DNA from 3 places in the Pseudomonas sp. L5B5 genome. Region 3 is predicted to be linked to each of the others. Evidence: predicted binding sites of a transcription regulator. Region 3 holds the regulator's gene; each other region holds the start of a gene.
What was found. The regulator sigma-54, encoded in region 3, starts transcription at its own class of promoters, with help from an activator protein. The targets are predictions, from matches to a motif close to ANTGGCATNNANNTTGCTNT.
Positions count from the first base shown of each region.

Region 1 (6,153 bases), 2.1 Mb from region 3:
CCGCCAGGCTCGTCAGCAGGCCGAAGCTGTTGACGAGCAACCCAAGCCACAGCAGCGGCAATACCAGTACGTCCGGCAGCAACTGATGGTCGGCATCGATCAGGCTCATGGCCAGCAAGCCCCAGCTCAACAGCAACAGAAGGCCGGCCGTCCACCCGAAACCGAAATGCCAGGCAACGAACGCCGAGACCAGGCCGCAGGCCAGCTCGGTCAGGGGATAACGCATGCTGATGCGGGTTTTGCAGTGGGCGCAGCGGCCACCCAGGCACAGGTAGCTGAGCACTGGGATGTTGTGCCAGGGGCGAATCGGATGTGCGCAATGCGGACAATGGGAGTGGGGCAGCAGCAGGTTGTAGGGGGCGGCCGCAGGCTCCGGCGTCAGCCCGAGGATTTCGTGGGCCTGGGCTCGCCAGTCCCGCTCGAGCATTCGTGGCAGGCGCCAGGCCAGCACGTTGATGAAACTGCCGACGATCAGTCCCAGCACCAGGGACGCCAACACGAACGCCAGGGGATAAAGACTCAGGATTTCAGTCAAGGACATGTTCAGATCGCTGTACCGAGTTGGAAGATGGGCAGGTACATGGCCAGCACCAGGGCACCGACGATACTGCCCAGGACGACCATGATCAAAGGCTCCATGAGACTGGCCAGGCTGTCCACCAGGTTGTCCACCTCGGCCTCATAATGCACGGCGACCTTTTCCAGCAGATGATCGAGGGTTCCGGACTCTTCGCCGATGGCGGTCATCTGGATCGCCATCGCGGGAAAGACGCCGCTGGCGCGCATGGCGAAGTTCAGTTGCATGCCGCTGGCGACCTGCAGGCGGATGCGCTCCACCGCCTGACGGTGCACGTTGTTGCCACTGGCTCCCGCGGCATACTCCAGAGCCTGGATCAGTGGCACACCAGCGGCGAACGTGGTGGCCAAGGTCCGGGCCAGGCGGGCCACGGCAGCCTTGTGCAGCAAGGGGCCGGTGAGCGGCAGGCGCAACAGGCCGGCATCCAGTCCATCGCGCAGGCGCGAGGAGCGTCGAAAAGCCAGGCGTGCACCGAATCCCAGCCCCAGGCAGGTGGCCAGAAGGCCCGCGCCGTGGTCCTGGATGAAATGCGAGAGGCTGATGACCCCGCGAGTCAGCAGCGGCAGTTGTGCGTTGAAACCGGCGAACAGGCTCTGGAACTGCGGGACGACCTTGAGCAGCAGGATACTGCTGACGATGATTGCCACCGCGATCACCGCCAAGGGATAGACCATCGCCTTGTGCAGTCGGGCCTTGAGGCGCTCGCTCTTCTCCTTGTAGGTGGCGATGCGCTCGAGCAGGTTGTCCAGGGCTCCGGCCTGTTCACCCGCATCCACCAGGTTGCAGTACAGCGGGTCGAAATGGCGCGGGTGTCGGCGCAGTGCACTGGCCAGGCTGGAGCCGGCCTCGATATCGCGCTTGAGGCTGGCCAGCAATTGGCGCATCAGCGGCTGATCGAAATGTTCGGCGATGATTTCCAAGGACTGCAGCAGCGGTACGCCGGCCTGGAACAGTGTTGCCAACTGCCGGGTGAACAGGGCGATATCCCGGGGCCTGATCCGTTGTCCCAGCTGGAGCAACCTCCGGGGCTTGCGTCGAATCCGCGTCGCAATGATGCCCTGCCTGCGCAGGCGGGCCCTGGCCAACGCCGGGCTGGCAGCACTCAATTCGCCCTGCATGACCTGTCCCTGGTGATTGGTGCCTTGCCAGAGGTAAACGCTGGCTGCTGGGGCAGGAATTGGTGCCGTCATGGTTCGGTCCTTGATCCGACGGAGGGAGGTGCGCTGCTCGCCGGCGAGCCAGCGTCAGGGCATGCCTGTACCTGTCGAAGCCTAGTCTCGGGAAGCTGCCGAATAACGTCAGGAGCTGACGAAATTTGTCAGTTAATGCAACTCCTGGCACTCAGACGCTTGAGCCACCAGCCGGGGGCCCGCGTATTCATTGGGTCTTGCCCTGGCACGGAGCCTGCTCTGCCCTTGGTGGCCCTTGCGGCCGTTCTTGCAACTTTCGTTCATGCCAGGAGGCACTCATGAAAAAACAAGCAGGTTTTACCCTGATCGAATTGCTGGTGGTGGTCGCGATCATCGGCATCCTCGCCATGGTGGCGATGCCGTTGTATGCCAAGTATCAAGCGCGGGCCAAGGTCACCGCTGCGCTGGCGGAGGCCTCGGCCCTCAAGGCCGGGATGGAGGACCTGCTGGGCCAGGGCACTGATCCGACCCTGGCGCTGGCTGGAGGTACGGCGCAGACAGCCAATTGCCGGATGAGCGCGACGGGCACGGCGGCTACCGGGGAGGGCAGTATCGGCTGCATCATCCTCAACGCCCCGGGCCCCGTGCTGGACAAGAGCCTGACCCTGACCCGCTCGGCAACGGCCGGCTGGAGCTGCTCTACCACGGTGGAGGTCGACTATGCCCCCAAAGGTTGCGAGGTGCAGGGAGCATGAGCCCGGGCTCACCATCGTGAAAAAACTCGCAACTTGCACGCAGGGAAGCGGTTCATCATGCATTTTGCATGATGAAAATTTTTCCTGTTTTATTTAACTATATGATTTTATTGAATATTTTTACGGATATAAGTTTGGCACAGCACCTGCAATATCCCTGATAACCCTGCTGCCAGGACACGGCGCAGGCTTTCCAGAAAAACAGGAGTTACTCGTATGAAGAAGTTCGCTATTGCTGCTGCAACTGCTACCGCTCTGACCCTGACCATGGCCAACGCAGCCTTTGCGCAGTCCACCCAAGGCACCCAAACCCCGATGGTGGTGGCTGCCGGTGAAGTGACCAAGGCCAAAGAGGCCACCTCCGATACCTGGATCACCACCAAAGTGAAAAGCGACCTGGTAACCGAGAAAGGCATTCCTGGCACCGACATCAAGGTCGAAACCAACAAGGGCGTCGTATCGCTGTCGTCCACTGTAGCTATCACCGAAGCGCAAAAAGCCACGGCGGTAGCAATCACCAAGAAAATCAAGGGCGTGAAGGCAGTCTCCGCTGACGGCCTGAAAGCCGAGTAAGAGTCGCCTCCAGTCTGAACAGGCGCAGGATGCGGCAGGCAAGAGGCCTGCCGCTTCCTTCAAGGGTTCATGCGGAAGATCACAAGGATGTGATCATTACAGGCCCCGGCACATGTGTCGGGGCCTGTTCTATTGGGCGGGGTTTGATGGTTGCACGTGCCTAGCGCAAAGGGAGCACCGGGCGTGGGCCCGGTGTATGACTCATTCGCTGTCCAGGTGCATCGACGTGATGACGTTGCCGTTGCTTTCGGCCTGACCCAGGTTGGCATCGATGAAGTAGACCCGGTCGTCGGCCAGTTGACCTTTGTCTACCAGGAAGTCCTTGATGCTGCTGGCCCGTTCCTGGCCCAGTTGGCGCAGCAACACTTCGCTGGCCCCCCAGAACTTGATCAAGCCCTCGCGCAGTTTGGCGCTACGTTCGTCGCGGCCGAGCTCATTCCATTCTGCCGGTGGCTGCTGCTTCAGGCGGGTGCGGTAGATGCCTTCCAGCAATGGCGCCTTCTCATCATCGGGCACCTTCAGCAGTGAAGCCTGGGCCGGGACCTTGTCGCCACGGCGCTGGAGGATCTTGTAGTAGTTGTACTGGTACTCACGCTCCAGGCGCTGCTCGGCAATCAACGGGCCGTCGCTGCTCTGGGCGCTGGTGCCTTCGATCTCCAGGCGCAGGGTCGGGCGCTCCTGAAGGGCTTTAGCCAGGGTGGTCAGGGACGATTCGGACTCCTTGTTCAGTTCGCTGGAGCCGGGGGCGAAGCTCACGCTGCCGAGGTCTTGCGAACCACCGCCGGTGATCAGGCCACCGATGAACTTGAATGGTGCCTGGGCCGCACGCAGTACCAGGTTGCGCAGGGTCTGCCAGACGATCGGCATGACGCTGAACTGTGGATTGTTCAGGTCGCCGGAGATTGGCAGCTCGATGGAGATCTTGCCGTCGGTGTCCTTGAGCAGGGCGACTGCCAGGCGGATTGGCAGGTCCACGGCGTCCGGGCTGTCGACCTTTTCCCCCAGCTGCAATTGTTCGACCACCAGCTTGTTCTCGGCCTTGAGCTGGCCTTTGGTGATCATGTAGTGCAGATCGAGGTTGAGCCGGCCCTTGCGGATGCGAAAGCCTGCGAACTTGCCGGAGTAGGGGGTCAGGGTGGTCAGCTCCACCCGCTTGAAGCTGGTGGCGATATCCAGAGCTGACATCGGGTCGAAAGGATTGACGCTGCCCTTGATGGTCACCGGAGCATAACGATCGACCTTGCCCTTGACGTCGACGTCCGCCGGCTTGGCCTGGCGGCTGTCGATGGTACCGATGCGGCCGTTGAGCTGCTGGACCGCCGTGGCGAAGTTGGGGGTCAGGGTCAGGTCGGCGAAGTTCGCCGAACCATCATTGATGGCGATTTCGCCGATGTGAATGCCCAGTGGCTTGCTGGAACTGGCGGCCGGTTTCGCCGTGGACTTGCCGGCACTGCTTGCCGGCTGCGGGATCAGCAGGTCATCGACGTTGGTGGTGCGGTCATCGTTGATGATGAAACGGGCATAGGGCTGCATCAGGTTGATGCGGTTGATGCTCAGGCTGTCGCCATGCTGGTAGTTCAGGCCCTCGACCACCACTTGCTTCCATTTCACGAAGTCGCGGGTCTTGAGGGTATCCAGGGTGTGCAACTGATCGACGTTGGCCCGCCCCGTGATGCTGAAGGCCAGTGGCTCGACTTTCTTGAGGTCCACTGCCAGGTCGCTGCCGAGCATGCCGCTGCGCAGCTCCAGGCGGATGAAGGGGCTGATATAGGACTGGGCGACCCGCAGATCGATGTCCTTGGTCTGCACCTTCAGCTTGGCGGTGATGGGGTTGAGGTTGACCTCGCCGCTGGCATTGATCCGGCCTTGCTTGCCCAGGCCGCTATCGAGCTTGAGCGTGAAGGGCGACTGGTTGAGGCTGTCGAAATTCTTCAGGTCCAGGTTCAGTGGTCCCAGCTCCAGGGCTACTGCCGGCTTGACCTGGCGATCGGCCAGATGCACCTGGTAGTTGCGCAACTCGACGTCCTTGAGCAGTACCTGCCAGGGCTTGCTTGGCGTCGTCGGTTCCTTGGGGGTGTCGGCGGTGGCGGGCTCAGGCTTGGGGGCTGGCTTGGCGGGCTGGCTGGCGAACAATTTCTGCCAGTCCAGCTGGCCATCGGCTTCGCGGGCGGCCCAGGTCTCCAGCTTCTGGCTGCTGATCTTGCCCACTATCACTTGCTGCTTGGCCAGGTCCACCGTGGTGTCCCTGACATCCAGGCGCTCCAGGCGCGCCAGCGGGCGTCCATCCGGCGCCTTGATGGCGAATGGCGCGATGCTGACCGAGGCCTTGTCCAGCAGCAGTTCGGTGCCGTTGGCCAGGCTGAACTTGTAGTGGGTGTCGAGGTTCACCAGGCCTTCTTCCAGCACCAGCGGCACGGCATCGCGCACATAGGGCCACCAGGCTTTCATCTTGCCGTCGGTGACCTTCAACGTGCCTTCGGAGGCCAGCGGGCTCACGCTGAAGTTGCCACTCCAGTCGATCTGTCCACCTTCGGGGCCGGTGGCAACCAGGGTCATGTCGGCGCTATCGTCCGGCAGGGTGCTGAGGTTCTTCAGTTCAAATTCGAGTTTGTCGTAGAGGAACTCGATGGGTTCGCTGGGGCGCAGGTCCTGGAAGTGCACATAGCCGCCAGCCAGCTTGATCCGTTCGATACGCACTGGAAACGGCTTGGCATCGGGGTCGCTGGGCGTCGGCTCGCTGGCCGGCAGCTTGAACAGGCCCAGGAGGTTGAGCTTGCCTTCCTTGTCGAACAGGATCTCGGTCTTGGGGCGATCCAGCTCGACGTCCGCCAGGTGCAGGGCGCGGGTCCACAGGCTGTCCAGTTGCAGGTTGGCATAGAGCCGATCGAAGGCCACCTGCTCCTTGCCCGGTTCGCCGACGCTCAGGCCCCAGACGGTCACCTCGAGGCTGAAGGGGTTGAGTTCGATACGCTGGATATGGGCTGGGGTGGTGGCGTAGTTGGCCAATTGCTGGTTGGCCACTCGCAGGGCGATGCCCGGCAGAATCAGGAAGCCCAGCAGACTGTAAAGGGCGAGAACGGTCAACAAGGCGCCGGTAGCGCGAATCAATCCTTTGGTC
Region 1 is NZ_CP084742.1:5,208,815-5,214,967, forward strand. Features, by position in the region: gene LGQ10_RS23860 (prepilin peptidase) at 1-541, opposite strand, end outside; gene LGQ10_RS23865 (type II secretion system F family protein) at 544-1,767, opposite strand; gene LGQ10_RS23870 (pilin) at 2,046-2,462, shown strand; gene LGQ10_RS23875 (BON domain-containing protein) at 2,679-3,035, shown strand; gene LGQ10_RS23880 (DUF748 domain-containing protein) at 3,237-6,153, opposite strand, start outside.
Region 1: a site for sigma-54 is predicted at 1,969-1,988, ahead of LGQ10_RS23870 (pilin). Genes of this name have one in related genera too.

Region 2 (6,153 bases), 620 kb from region 3:
CGGGCACTTTCTGGCGGGCATGAAAAAGGCCTCCCGAAGGAGGCCTCTCGATCACGCCGCTTGTGCGAGCGCTACCGGATCAGCAGCTGTAGTACAGCTCGTATTCCAGTGGGTGCACGAAGGTGCGAACCTTGATTTCTTCTTCGCTTTTCAGGGCGATGTAGGCGTCGATGAAATCGTCGCTGAACACGCCGCCCTTGGTCAGGAACGCACGGCCCTTGTCCAGCTCTTCCAGGGCTTCCTTCAGGCTGCCGCAAACCTGTGGGATCTCTTTCGCCTCTTCAGGCGGCAGGTCGTACAGGTTTTTGTCAGCGGCATCGCCAGGGTGGATCTTGTTCTGAATACCATCCAGGCCGGCCATCAGCAGTGCAGCGAAGCACAGGTACGGGTTGGCAGCCGGGTCCGGGAAGCGTGCTTCGATACGGCGGGCTTTAGGGCTCGACACGTAAGGAATGCGGATCGAAGCGGAGCGGTTGCGAGCCGAGTAGGCCAGCATTACCGGAGCTTCGAAGCCTGGAACCAGGCGCTTGTAGGAGTTGGTGGCCGGGTTGGTGAAGCCGTTCAGGGCCTTGCCGTGCTTGATGATGCCGCCGATGAAGTACAGGGCGGTGTCGGACAGGCCGGCATAACCTTCACCTGCGAAGGTGTTCTTGCCGTCTTTCCAGATCGACATGTGCACGTGCATGCCCGAGCCGTTGTCACCGTACAGTGGCTTGGGCATGAAGGTGGCGGTACGGCCGTAGGCGTCGGCCACGTTGTGCACGACGTACTTCAGGGTCTGGGTTTCGTCGGCCTTCTTCACCAGGGTGTTGAACTTGACGCCGATTTCGTTCTGGCCGGCAGTTGCCACTTCGTGGTGGTGAACTTCGACGGTCAGGCCCATTTCTTCCAGTGCGTTGCACATGGAGGTACGGATTTCGTGGTCGTGGTCGAACGGTGGAACCGGGAAGTAGCCGCCCTTGATGCCTGGACGGTGGCCCTTGTTGCCGCCTTCCACGTCCTGGTCGGACATCCACGAGCCTTGCTCGGAGTAGATCTTGAACATCGAGCCGGAGATGTCGGACTTGAACTTCACCTGGTCGAAGATGAAGAACTCAGGCTCAGGGCCTGCGAATACGGTGTCGCCGATACCGGTGGCTTTCAGGTGCTCTTCGGCGCGCTTGGCGATCGCGCGCGGGTCGCGGTCGTAGCCCTGCATGCTCGAAGGCTCGATGATGTCGCACACCAGGATCAGGGTCGGTTCTTCGGTGAACGGATCCAGTACGGCGGTTTCGTCGTCCGGCATCAGGATCATGTCGGAGGCTTCGATGCCTTTCCAGCCAGCGATGGAGGAGCCGTCGAACATCTTGCCCGCTTCGAAGAAGTCGTCATCCAGTGCATCACGAGCCGGCATGGTCACGTGATGTTGAGTGCCCTTGGTGTCTGTGAAGCGCAGATCAATCCACTTGACGTCATGATCTTTGATGAGTTGAACCGACTTCGACATAGTGTCCTCCGGGGTGGCTTCGGGCTTGATGTTGGAGTGCCCTTAGAATGTGGGTGATGCCGGCGCGAATACTCTGCCATGGCAACCTGCCTCACAAGGGAGCAAATTGCATGCCAGTGCCCTGGGATGGGTTTTGTGCGCCAAAATCAGGCTTTATGCGACCCATGGGCGCAAACGCCGGCATTTTGCGCACTGCAATGTAGCGCTTATTTGAATAAATGACCCGTTTTGGTGCACTGAAAACCTTCTGCACATTAACTGGTTAAACCTTGAGCAATTTCCGCTATAATCCGCGCCCCCCTTTTTCGGCTGGCCTAGCGCGCGCTGTTTTCATGAAACTAATCGTTAAAGTTTTCCCGGAAATCACCATCAAGAGCCGCCCGGTTCGGACGCGTTTCATCCGCCAGCTGGCCAAGAACATCCGTGCCGTGCTCCGCGACCTGGACCCGGCCGTGGTGGTCAATGGTGTATGGGACAACCTCGAGCTGGAAACCGCCGTCAGCGAGCCCAAGGCCCTGAAGGACATGACCGAGCGCCTGTGCTGCATGCCCGGCATCGCGCATTTTCTGCAGGTCGACGAGTACCCCCTGGGTGACTTCGACGATATCGTCGCCAAGTGCAAGCAGCACTTTGGCGATGCCCTCTCGGGCAAGGTTTTCGCCGTGCGCTGCAAGCGTGCCGGCAAGCATGAATTCAGTTCCATGGATGTGGAAAAGTACGTCGGCAGCCAGTTGCGCCGGCAGTGCGGTGCGGCGGGAATTTCCCTTAAAGAGCCGCAGATCGAAGTGCGAATGGAAATTCGCGACCAACGGTTGTTCGTGATCCATAGCCAGCACAACGGCATCGGTGGTTATCCGCTGGGTGCCCTGGAACAGACCCTGGTGCTGATGTCCGGTGGTTTCGACTCCACTGTGGCGGCCTACCAGATCATGCGCCGCGGCCTGATGGGGCATTTCTGCTTCTTCAACCTGGGTGGACGTGCCCATGAACTGGGCGTGATGGAAGTCGCGCACTATATTTGGAAGAAGTACGGCAGCTCCCAGCGGGTGCTGTTCGTCAGCGTGCCGTTCGAGGAAGTGCTCGGCGAGATCCTTGGCAAGGTCGACGACAGTCATATGGGCGTCATCTTGAAGCGTATGATGTTGCGTGCCGCGTCGAGCATCGCCGAACGCCTGCACATCGACGCGCTGGTGACCGGCGAGGCGATTTCCCAGGTGTCCAGCCAGACCCTGCCGAACCTGTCCGTGATCGACTGCGTGACCGACAAGCTGGTGCTGCGGCCGCTGATCGCCAGCCACAAGCAGGACATCATCGACCTGGCCAACCAGATTGGCACCGCTGACTTCGCCAAGCACATGCCGGAGTACTGCGGGGTCATCTCGGTGAACCCCAAGACCAATGCCAAGCGCCATCGCGTCGAGCATGAAGAGAAAGAATTCGACATGGCCGTGCTCGAGCGTGCTATCGAGCGGGCCAAGCTGGTGCCGATCGATCGAGTGATCGACGAGCTGGGCCAGGACCTCAAGGTCGAGGAAGTCGACGAAGCCCTGGCCGGCCAGATCGTCATCGACATCCGCCATCCGGATGCCCAGGAAGACGATCCGCTGGAACTGTCGGGGATCGAAGTGCAAGCGTTGCCGTTCTATGCGGTGAACGCTCGTTTCAAGGAACTGGATCCCAACCGCCAGTACCTGCTGTATTGCGACAAAGGCGTCATGAGTCGCCTGCATGCTCACCATCTGCTCAGCGAGGGACATGCCAATGTGCGCGTTTATAGACCGAGCTAAATGCCCGGGGCTGTTCGCCTGTGGCTTGCGTCACCGGCCCCCCGACGCCGCCGTCAAGCTGTAACGGCAAGGCCTGAATCTACTGTCCATCGCTGCCCGCATTGGTCAGCACACCGAATCCTCTGATCGAGATACACAAGTGATCGAAAATCTACGCAACATCGCCATCATCGCCCACGTTGACCATGGTAAGACCACCCTGGTAGACAAACTCCTGCGTCAATCCGGCACCCTGGAGCGCAACGAGCTCAACGACGAGCGCGTGATGGACTCCAACGACCAGGAAAAAGAGCGCGGCATTACCATCCTGGCTAAAAACACCGCCATCAACTGGAACGGCTACCACATCAACATCGTGGACACCCCGGGCCACGCCGACTTCGGCGGCGAAGTTGAACGTGTAATGTCGATGGTCGACTCCGTTCTGCTGCTGGTTGACGCTCAAGACGGCCCTATGCCGCAAACCCGTTTCGTGACCAAGAAGGCTTTCGAAGCCGGCCTGCGTCCGATCGTGGTAATCAACAAGGTCGACCGTCCGGGCGCTCGTCCTGACTGGGTTCTGGACCAGATCTTCGACCTGTTCGACAACCTCGGTGCTACCGAAGAACAGCTGGACTTCAAAGTCGTCTACGCCTCGGCCCTGAACGGCATCGCCGGCCTGGACCACACCGAGATGGCCGAAGACATGACCCCGCTGTACCAGTCGATCATCGACAACGTGCCAGCGCCAAGCGTCGACCGTGACGGTCCGTTCCAGATGCAGATCTCTGCCCTGGACTACAACAGCTTCCTGGGTGTGATCGGCGTTGGCCGTATCGCTCGTGGTCGCGTCAAGCCGAACACTCCGGTTGTCGCCATCGACACCGAAGGCAAGAAGCGCAACGGCCGTATCCTGAAGCTGATGGGTCACCACGGTCTGCACCGCGTTGACGTCGAAGAAGCCCTGGCTGGCGACATCGTCTGCATCAGCGGTTTCGACGAGCTGTTCATCTCCGACACCCTGTGCGACCCGCTGAACGTTGAAGCGATGAAGCCGCTGACCGTCGACGAGCCGACCGTTTCCATGACCTTCCAGGTCAACGACTCGCCGTTCTGCGGTAAAGAAGGCAAGTTCGTGACCTCCCGTAACATCAAGGAGCGTCTGGACAAGGAGCTGCTGTTCAACGTTGCACTGCGCGTTGAAGAAGGCGACTCGGCTGACAAGTTCAAGGTTTCCGGCCGTGGTGAGCTGCACCTGTCGGTACTGATCGAAACCATGCGTCGCGAAGGCTTCGAGATGGCTGTAGGCCGTCCTGAAGTGATCATCCGCGAAGTCAACGGTACCAAGCAGGAACCGTTCGAAAACGTCACCATCGACATCCCTGAAGATTCCCAGGGCAAGGTCATGGAAGAGATGGGCCTGCGTAAGGGCGACCTGACCAACATGGTGCCGGATGGCAAGGGCCGTGTTCGCCTGGAATACAACATCCCTGCTCGCGGCCTGATCGGTTTCCGTAACCAGTTCCTGACCCTGACCAACGGTGCTGGCATCCTGACCTCGATCTTCGACCGTTACGACACCATGAAGTCCGGCCACATGTCCGGCCGTCAGAACGGTGTCCTGGTTTCGGTTGAAACCGGCAAGGCCCTGACCTACTCCCTGGAAACCCTGCAGGCGCGCGGCAAGCTGTTCGTCGAGCACGGCCAGGAGATCTACAACGGTCAGATCGTTGGTCTGAACAGCCGTGACAACGACCTGGGCGTCAACCCTACCAAGGGCAAGAAGCTCGACAACATGCGTGCTTCGGGTAAAGACGAAACCATCGCCCTGGTTCCACCTGTTCGCTTCACCCTGGAACAGGCTCTGGAATTCATCCAGGACGATGAATTGTGCGAAGTGACTCCTAAGTCCATCCGTCTGCGCAAGAAGATCCTGGACGAAGGCGAGCGTACCCGCGCTGCCAAGAAAGCCAAGAACTGAGTCTTTAGTTCCGGCTGAATGAAAACGCCCCCGGCCTCGCGGTCGGGGGCGTTTTTTTTGATCTGTGAAAAAGCTCGGGTCCTGTAGCCGCTGCCGAGCCTGCGAGGCTGCGATCGACCGCGTAGCGGTCGTAAAACGGTGTATCTGAAACTCTGCAGTGGTCCGTACTGCGGCTGCTTTGCAGCCGTTCGCAGCCTCGCCAAGGCTCGGTAGCGGCTACAGGGCTACGTGGTGAACGGGGTTGCAGGCGCAGGCAGGGGATCAGAAGCGTTCCAGGGTCCGCCGGCTGGTGTTGCTCGGGCGTTCCAGGGGCTTGGGCTTGTAGGCGCAGTAGCCTGGGCGCGGGCCGATCTTGGGATGGTTGCGGCAGGTGTCGGGTCGCTTGTCGTAAATGGTGCACAGGCGGCTCTTGCGGTCCAGATACAGGCAGTCGTTGTTGCTCATGCGCTGCAAGGTGAAGATTTCCGACTTCTGGTTGTAGCGCTCGACGATACCTTCCTTCTGCAGGCGCTTGGCGATGTTCTTCGCCGGCTCGCCCCGCTCGAACTCGTCGACGATGCCGATGCGGATCAGGTCCTTGATCTTCACTTCCACTGGCAGTGTGCAGCAACTGGACATGCAGGAACCGCACATGGGCGCGGAGTACTTGGCCCAGGTATCGAGGCGATCGATTTCCGCGGCGGCAATCAGGTTGGAGTTCATCAAGGTGGGTTCCGGCAGGTTCCAGGGCGCGCGATCATACCGGGACTGGTGGATTTTTGAACAACTTTGTGTCGGATTTTTCGCACTGACAGGTCAGCCGGTTTTCGTCGGCACGGCCCCTGCATTGATTTTCCTGTCGCTGCCCAAGGCCCACCCTTTTTGCCCGGCCAGGTGAAATAGCGCCGAACCAGAGCCTTTGCCCCGTGTCAGACCGACTA
Region 2 is NZ_CP084742.1:3,758,867-3,765,019, reverse strand. Features, by position in the region: gene glnA (glutamate--ammonia ligase) at 80-1,486, opposite strand; gene thiI (tRNA uracil 4-sulfurtransferase ThiI) at 1,819-3,273, shown strand; gene typA (translational GTPase TypA) at 3,413-5,233, shown strand; gene LGQ10_RS17145 (YkgJ family cysteine cluster protein) at 5,495-5,938, opposite strand.
Region 2: a site for sigma-54 is predicted at 1,585-1,604, ahead of glnA (glutamate--ammonia ligase). Genes of this name have one in related genera too.

Region 3 (6,153 bases):
CGGCTCGTCATACATGAGGATCTGCGGATCCAGGGCGATCGCCCGGGCCAGGGCAACCCGGCGCTTCATGCCGCCGGACAGCTCGTCTGGCATCAGGTCGACGGCGCCTCGCAACCCCACGGCCTGCAGCTTGAGCAAGACAATGTCACGAATCATTTCGTCAGGCAGCTGGGTGTGCACCCGCAGCGGAAAAGCGACGTTCTCGAAGACGTCCAGGTCGGTGAACAGTGCACCACTCTGGAACAGCACGCCCATTTGCTTGCGAGCATCGAACAGGTCGCTGCGCGAGAGGGTCGGCAGGTTCTGGCCATTGACCCACACCTCGCCGCTGCTGGGCCGCAACTGCATGCCCATCAAGCGCAACAGGGTGGTTTTGCCACAACCTGAAGGCCCCATGATGCCGGTGACCTTGCCCCGCGGAATACGGATATCCACGTTATTGAATATGCTGCGCGTACCGCGCTTGAAGGAGACGCCCTTCAGCTCGACCGCGTAAGCGTTGTCAGCACTCATCTAAACTCCTTGCGATGCAGCCTAACACTCGGACGCTGGGCTCTCTCCCGAGAGCACGTGCCCCCTGGGCAGGCCGAACTGGCGGCGAACTATATCACTGCTGATGCAGAGCCCCCAAGGCCGAAGCCATGACCGTTCAGGTCCAGGACAGGCAAAATCGGCGGATTCCTTGTACAAGTAGACAAAGGCTGACGAACTTGCGTGAGGGATTTGATCATTACCGCTATAATCGCCGACTTTTCATCGGGCTATACGATTTCAGACATGAGCCAATCCAGCGACCTGATTCAATCAGCACAACGCACCATCCGCCTCGAACTCCAGGCAGTAGAGAGCTTGCTGCCCCATATCGATGCAGATTTCGTACGCGCTTGCGAGATGATTCTGGCCAGCAAAGGCCGAGTGGTCGTGGTCGGCATGGGCAAGTCCGGACACATCGGCAACAAGATTGCCGCCACCCTGGCCAGTACCGGAACCACGGCATTCTTCGTCCATCCGGCGGAGGCCAGTCATGGCGACATGGGCATGATCACCCGTGACGACGTGATCGTGGCGCTCTCCAACTCCGGCTCTACCAATGAAATCGTGACCCTGCTGCCACTGATCAAGCGCCTGGGCATCCAACTGATCAGCATTACCGGCAACCCCGACTCGCCACTGGCCAAGGCCGCCGACGTCAATCTCAACGTGCATGTCGAGCAGGAGGCCTGCCCACTGAACCTGGCGCCGACCTCCTCGACCACCGCCGCCCTGGTCATGGGCGATGCCCTGGCTGTGGCCCTGCTGGAAGCCCGCGGTTTCACGGCGGAAGACTTTGCCTTTTCCCATCCCGGGGGAGCGCTGGGTCGTCGCCTGCTGCTGAAAGTCGAGAACGTCATGCACGCCGGCGAACAGCTGCCGCAAGTCCAGCGCGGCACCCTGCTCAAGGACGCCCTGGTGGAGATGAGCCGCAAGGGCCTGGGCATGACGGTCATTGTCGAGGCCGACGGGCGCCTGGCCGGAGTCTTCACCGACGGCGACCTGCGCCGCACCCTGGATCGCAGCATCGACATCCATCACACCACCATCGATGACGTCATGACCCTTCGCGGCAAGACCGCACGTGCCGAGATGCTGGCGGCCGAAGCCTTGAAGATCATGGAAGACAGCCGGATCAACGCCTTGGTCGTGGTGGACGACGAGGACCGCCCGGTCGGCGCCTTCAACCTGTCCGACCTGCTGCGTGCGGGAGTGATGTAAATGAACGACGATCTGTTGCAACGCGGCAAGCACATCAAGCTGGCGGTCTTCGACGTCGACGGCGTACTGACCGATGGGCGCCTGTATTTCCTCGAGGACGGCAGCGAGTTCAAGACCTTCAACACCCTGGATGGCCAGGGCATCAAGATGCTCATGGCCGCCGGAGTACAGACGGCGATCATCAGCGGACGCAAGACCCCCGTGGTAGAGCGCCGGGCCAAGAACCTGGGGATACCCCACCTGTACCAGGGCCGCGAGGACAAACTAGTGGTGCTGGACGAGCTTCTTGCCCAACTGGGCCTAAGCTATGAACAGGTCGCCTATCTGGGCGACGACCTGCCCGACTTGCCGGTGATCCGCCGTGTCGGACTGGGCATGGCGGTCGCCAACGCAGCCCCCTTCGTCCGCGAGCATGCCCATGGCATTACCACGACGCGAGGTGGTGAAGGCGCCGCCCGCGAGTTCTGCGAACTGATCCTGCAAGCCCAGGACCGCCTCGAAGCAGCCAACGCTGCTTATCTATAGGGTCCCGCCAATGTTGAGCAAAAAGATTCGCAACATCCTGATCTTCGGGACCATCGCCCTGCTGTTCGCGGCGGTCGGCTACTGGAACATCAGCCCCGAGCGTTTTCTCGACAAGCCTGTCGTGCAGGTTGACGAAAGCGCCATCGACTATTTCGTGATCAACGCACGCAGCGTGCAATACCTGCCCGACGGCAAGCAGCAATACGAGATGACTTCGGACAAGGTCGAGCATGTCAAGGCCAGCGAAGTGACCCTGCTGACCAAGCCGGACCTGCAGATGTACCGCGGCACTACCTATCCCTGGCACGTCCAGAGCGAGCGCGGCGAGGTCAACCCGGATGGCACCGAAGTCGAACTGATCGACTCGGTACGGGTTTCCCGCACCGACGAAAGAAATCGCAACCTGCTGGTCACCACCAGCCGCATGACAGTATTCCCGCAGAAGCAATATGCGCAGACCGAGCAAGCCGTTAGAATCGACGGCGCCAATGGCGTGACCACGGCCAAGGGAATGAAAGCGTATTTGAAAGACGGCAGGATGAACCTGCTATCGAACGTAAGAGGACAGTATGAGGCTCGTTAAAACCCTCCCTATTTTGCTCAGTCTGGGCGCAGCACTGGGAAGCGTGAGCGCCTGGGCTCTGCCGAACGATAGCCAACAGCCGATCCGCATCCAGGCCGATGACGCCCAGCTTGATGACAAGAACGGCGTGGCCACCTACAAGGGCGACGTGATCATCACCCAGGGTTCGATGAAGATCACTGGCAACACCGTGACGATCACCCGGGCCAAGACCGGTGAAATCGACGTGGTGACCTCGGTGGGCAACCTGGCCTACTTCGAACAACTGCAGAAGCAGACCGATCCGAAGCCGGTCCAGGCCTATGCCGTGACCATCCAGTACCATGCCCAGCAAAATCGCATCGTGCTGATCGACAAGGCCAAGGTGATCAACGACGGCAACACCACCGAAGGCGAGAAGATCGTCTACGACACCGTCAAGCAAGTGGCCAACGCCGGCCGCGCCAACGGCAGCGCGGTAACCGCGCCACGTCCGCGGATCGACATGGTCATCCAGCCGAAAAAGAAAACCGACGAGCAAAAGGCGCAGTAATGGCAACTCTCAAAGCCCAGCACCTGGCCAAGAGCTACAAGAGCCGCCAGGTCGTGCGTGATGTCAGCCTGTCCATCGACAGCGGCCAGATCGTCGGCCTGCTCGGCCCCAACGGTGCCGGCAAGACCACCTGCTTCTACATGATCGTCGGCCTGGTCCAGGCCGACCAGGGCCGGGTCCTGATCGACGACCTCGATGTCAGCCACCAGCCCATGCACGGCCGTGCTCGCGCCGGCATCGGCTACCTGCCCCAGGAAGCCTCGATCTTCCGCAAGCTGTCGGTGGCCGACAACATCATGGCCATCCTCGAGACCCGCAAGGAACTCGACAAGGCCGGCCGTCGCCAGGAGCTGGAAAGCCTGTTGCAGGAGTTCCACATCAACCACATCCGCGACAACCTCGGCATGAGCCTGTCCGGTGGCGAGCGCCGCCGCGTGGAAATCGCCCGCGCCCTGGCCACTGCCCCCAAGTTCATCCTGCTGGATGAACCTTTCGCCGGCGTGGACCCGATCTCGGTCGGCGACATCAAGCAGATCATCCACCACCTCAAGGCCAAGGGGATCGGCGTCCTGATCACCGACCACAACGTCCGCGAGACCCTGGACATCTGCGAGACCGCTTACATCGTCAACGACGGACAACTGATCGCCGAAGGCGATTCCGCGACCATCCTGGCCAACGAACTGGTCAAGGAAGTCTACCTGGGCCATGAGTTCCGCCTGTAAGGGCTGAGGTGTTGGGCCCATTGCCAGGGCGTCGGGAACGTTAAACCCTACAAATTTTATTGTTACAGCGCTCTAGGCAAACACTTCAGTTTCAGGCATATAATTTGCTTATGTTTGGCGCTTCGGCGCCCTGTAGTGGATGGCGCATGTGCGCCGGCAATTAAGGTGTTAAGCCCCTGCCATGAAACCATCGCTAGTCCTGAGAATGGGCCAGCAGCTGACGATGACACCTCAGCTGCAACAGGCCATCCGCCTGCTCCAACTGTCGACCCTGGACCTGCAACAGGAAATCCAGGAGGCTCTGGAGTCCAATCCGATGCTCGAACGCCAGGAAGAAGGCGACGACTTCGACAACAGCGACCCCCTGGCCGACAACACCGAGTCCAAACCCAACACCGAGATCCAGGAACCCTCCTACCAGGAAACCGCCCCGACGGTGGATAACCTCGAGGAAGGCGAGTGGAGCGAACGCATTCCCAACGAACTGCCGGTGGATACAGCCTGGGAAGACGTTTACCAGACCAGCGCCAGTAGCCTGCCCAGCAGCGATGACGACGAGTGGGACTTCACCACTCGCACCTCGGCTGGCGAGAGCCTGCAGAGCCACCTGCTCTGGCAACTGAACCTGGCTCCCATGTCGGATACCGACCGCCTGATCGCAGTGACCCTGATCGACTGCATCAACAACCAGGGTTACCTGGACGAGACCCTGGAAGAGGTTCTCGAAGCCTTCGACCCCGATCTGGACATTGAACTGGACGAAGTCGAAGCCGTGCTGCACCGCATCCAGCAATTCGAGCCGGCCGGCATCGGCGCCCGCAACCTGGGCGAGTGCCTGCTGCTGCAACTGCGCCAGTTGCCGCCGAGCACACCATGGCTGGCAGAGGCCCAGCGCCTGGTCAACGACTACATCGACCTGCTGGGCGGCCGCGACTACAGCCAGCTGATGCGTCGCATGAAGCTCAAGGAAGATGAACTGCGCCAGGTCATCGAACTGGTGCAGAGCCTCAACCCACGCCCAGGCTCACAGATCGAGTCCAGCGAAGCCGAATACGTAGTCCCGGACGTCATCGTGCGCAAGGACAATGAACGCTGGCTGGTGGAGCTGAACCAGGAATCCGTGCCACGCCTGCGGGTCAACGCCCAGTACGCCGGGTTCGTGCGTCGCGCCGATACCAGCGCCGACAACACCTTCATGCGAAACCAGTTGCAGGAGGCCCGCTGGTTCATCAAGAGCCTGCAGAGCCGCAATGAAACCCTGATGAAGGTCGCCACCCAGATCGTCGAGCATCAACGCGGTTTCCTCGAGTACGGCGACGAAGCGATGAAGCCCTTGGTCCTGCATGACATTGCCGAGGCAGTAGGCATGCATGAATCGACGATTTCCCGGGTGACCACGCAAAAATTCATGCATACCCCACGGGGCATATATGAACTGAAATACTTTTTCTCGAGCCACGTCAGCACCTCCGAAGGCGGTGAATGCTCGTCCACGGCGATCCGCGCAATCATCAAAAAACTGGTGGCTGCGGAAAATCAGAAAAAGCCGTTGAGTGACAGCAAGATCGCTGGTTTACTGGAGGCACAAGGCATTCAGGTAGCCCGCCGGACCGTCGCCAAGTACCGCGAATCCCTTGGGATCGCGCCTTCCAGCGAACGCAAGCGGTTGATGTAGCCGCCGGGCAGGCCAAAGCGTTTCGGAGTGTGTTTGAAATCTGCCAAGCGATGATCCGGCACGGTAGCCGGATCGATGTACAGCAGGTTTCAGGCACAGTCTAGGTGGCAGGCAAAACGGCCTGCCGCGTTATGCACTGGCAACGAAGGAGAAGCTGTATGCAAGTCAACATCAGTGGACACCAACTTGAAGTGACTGAACCTCTGCGCGTCTACATCGGCGAAAAACTCGACCGGTTGGAGCGCCATTTCGACAAGATTACCAATGTGCAGGTCACCATGGCCGTCGAGAAGCTGAAGCAGAAAATCGAGGCGACCCTGCACATCCACGGTGGGGAGGTCGTAGCCAATGCAGAACATGA
Region 3 is NZ_CP084742.1:3,140,324-3,146,476, forward strand. Features, by position in the region: gene LGQ10_RS14445 (ATP-binding cassette domain-containing protein) at 1-513, opposite strand, end outside; gene LGQ10_RS14450 (KpsF/GutQ family sugar-phosphate isomerase) at 778-1,752, shown strand; gene LGQ10_RS14455 (KdsC family phosphatase) at 1,753-2,277, shown strand; gene lptC (LPS export ABC transporter periplasmic protein LptC) at 2,288-2,860, shown strand; gene lptA (lipopolysaccharide transport periplasmic protein LptA) at 2,847-3,392, shown strand; gene lptB (LPS export ABC transporter ATP-binding protein) at 3,392-4,117, shown strand; gene LGQ10_RS14475 (RNA polymerase factor sigma-54) at 4,299-5,792, shown strand; gene hpf (ribosome hibernation-promoting factor, HPF/YfiA family) at 5,951-6,153, shown strand, end outside.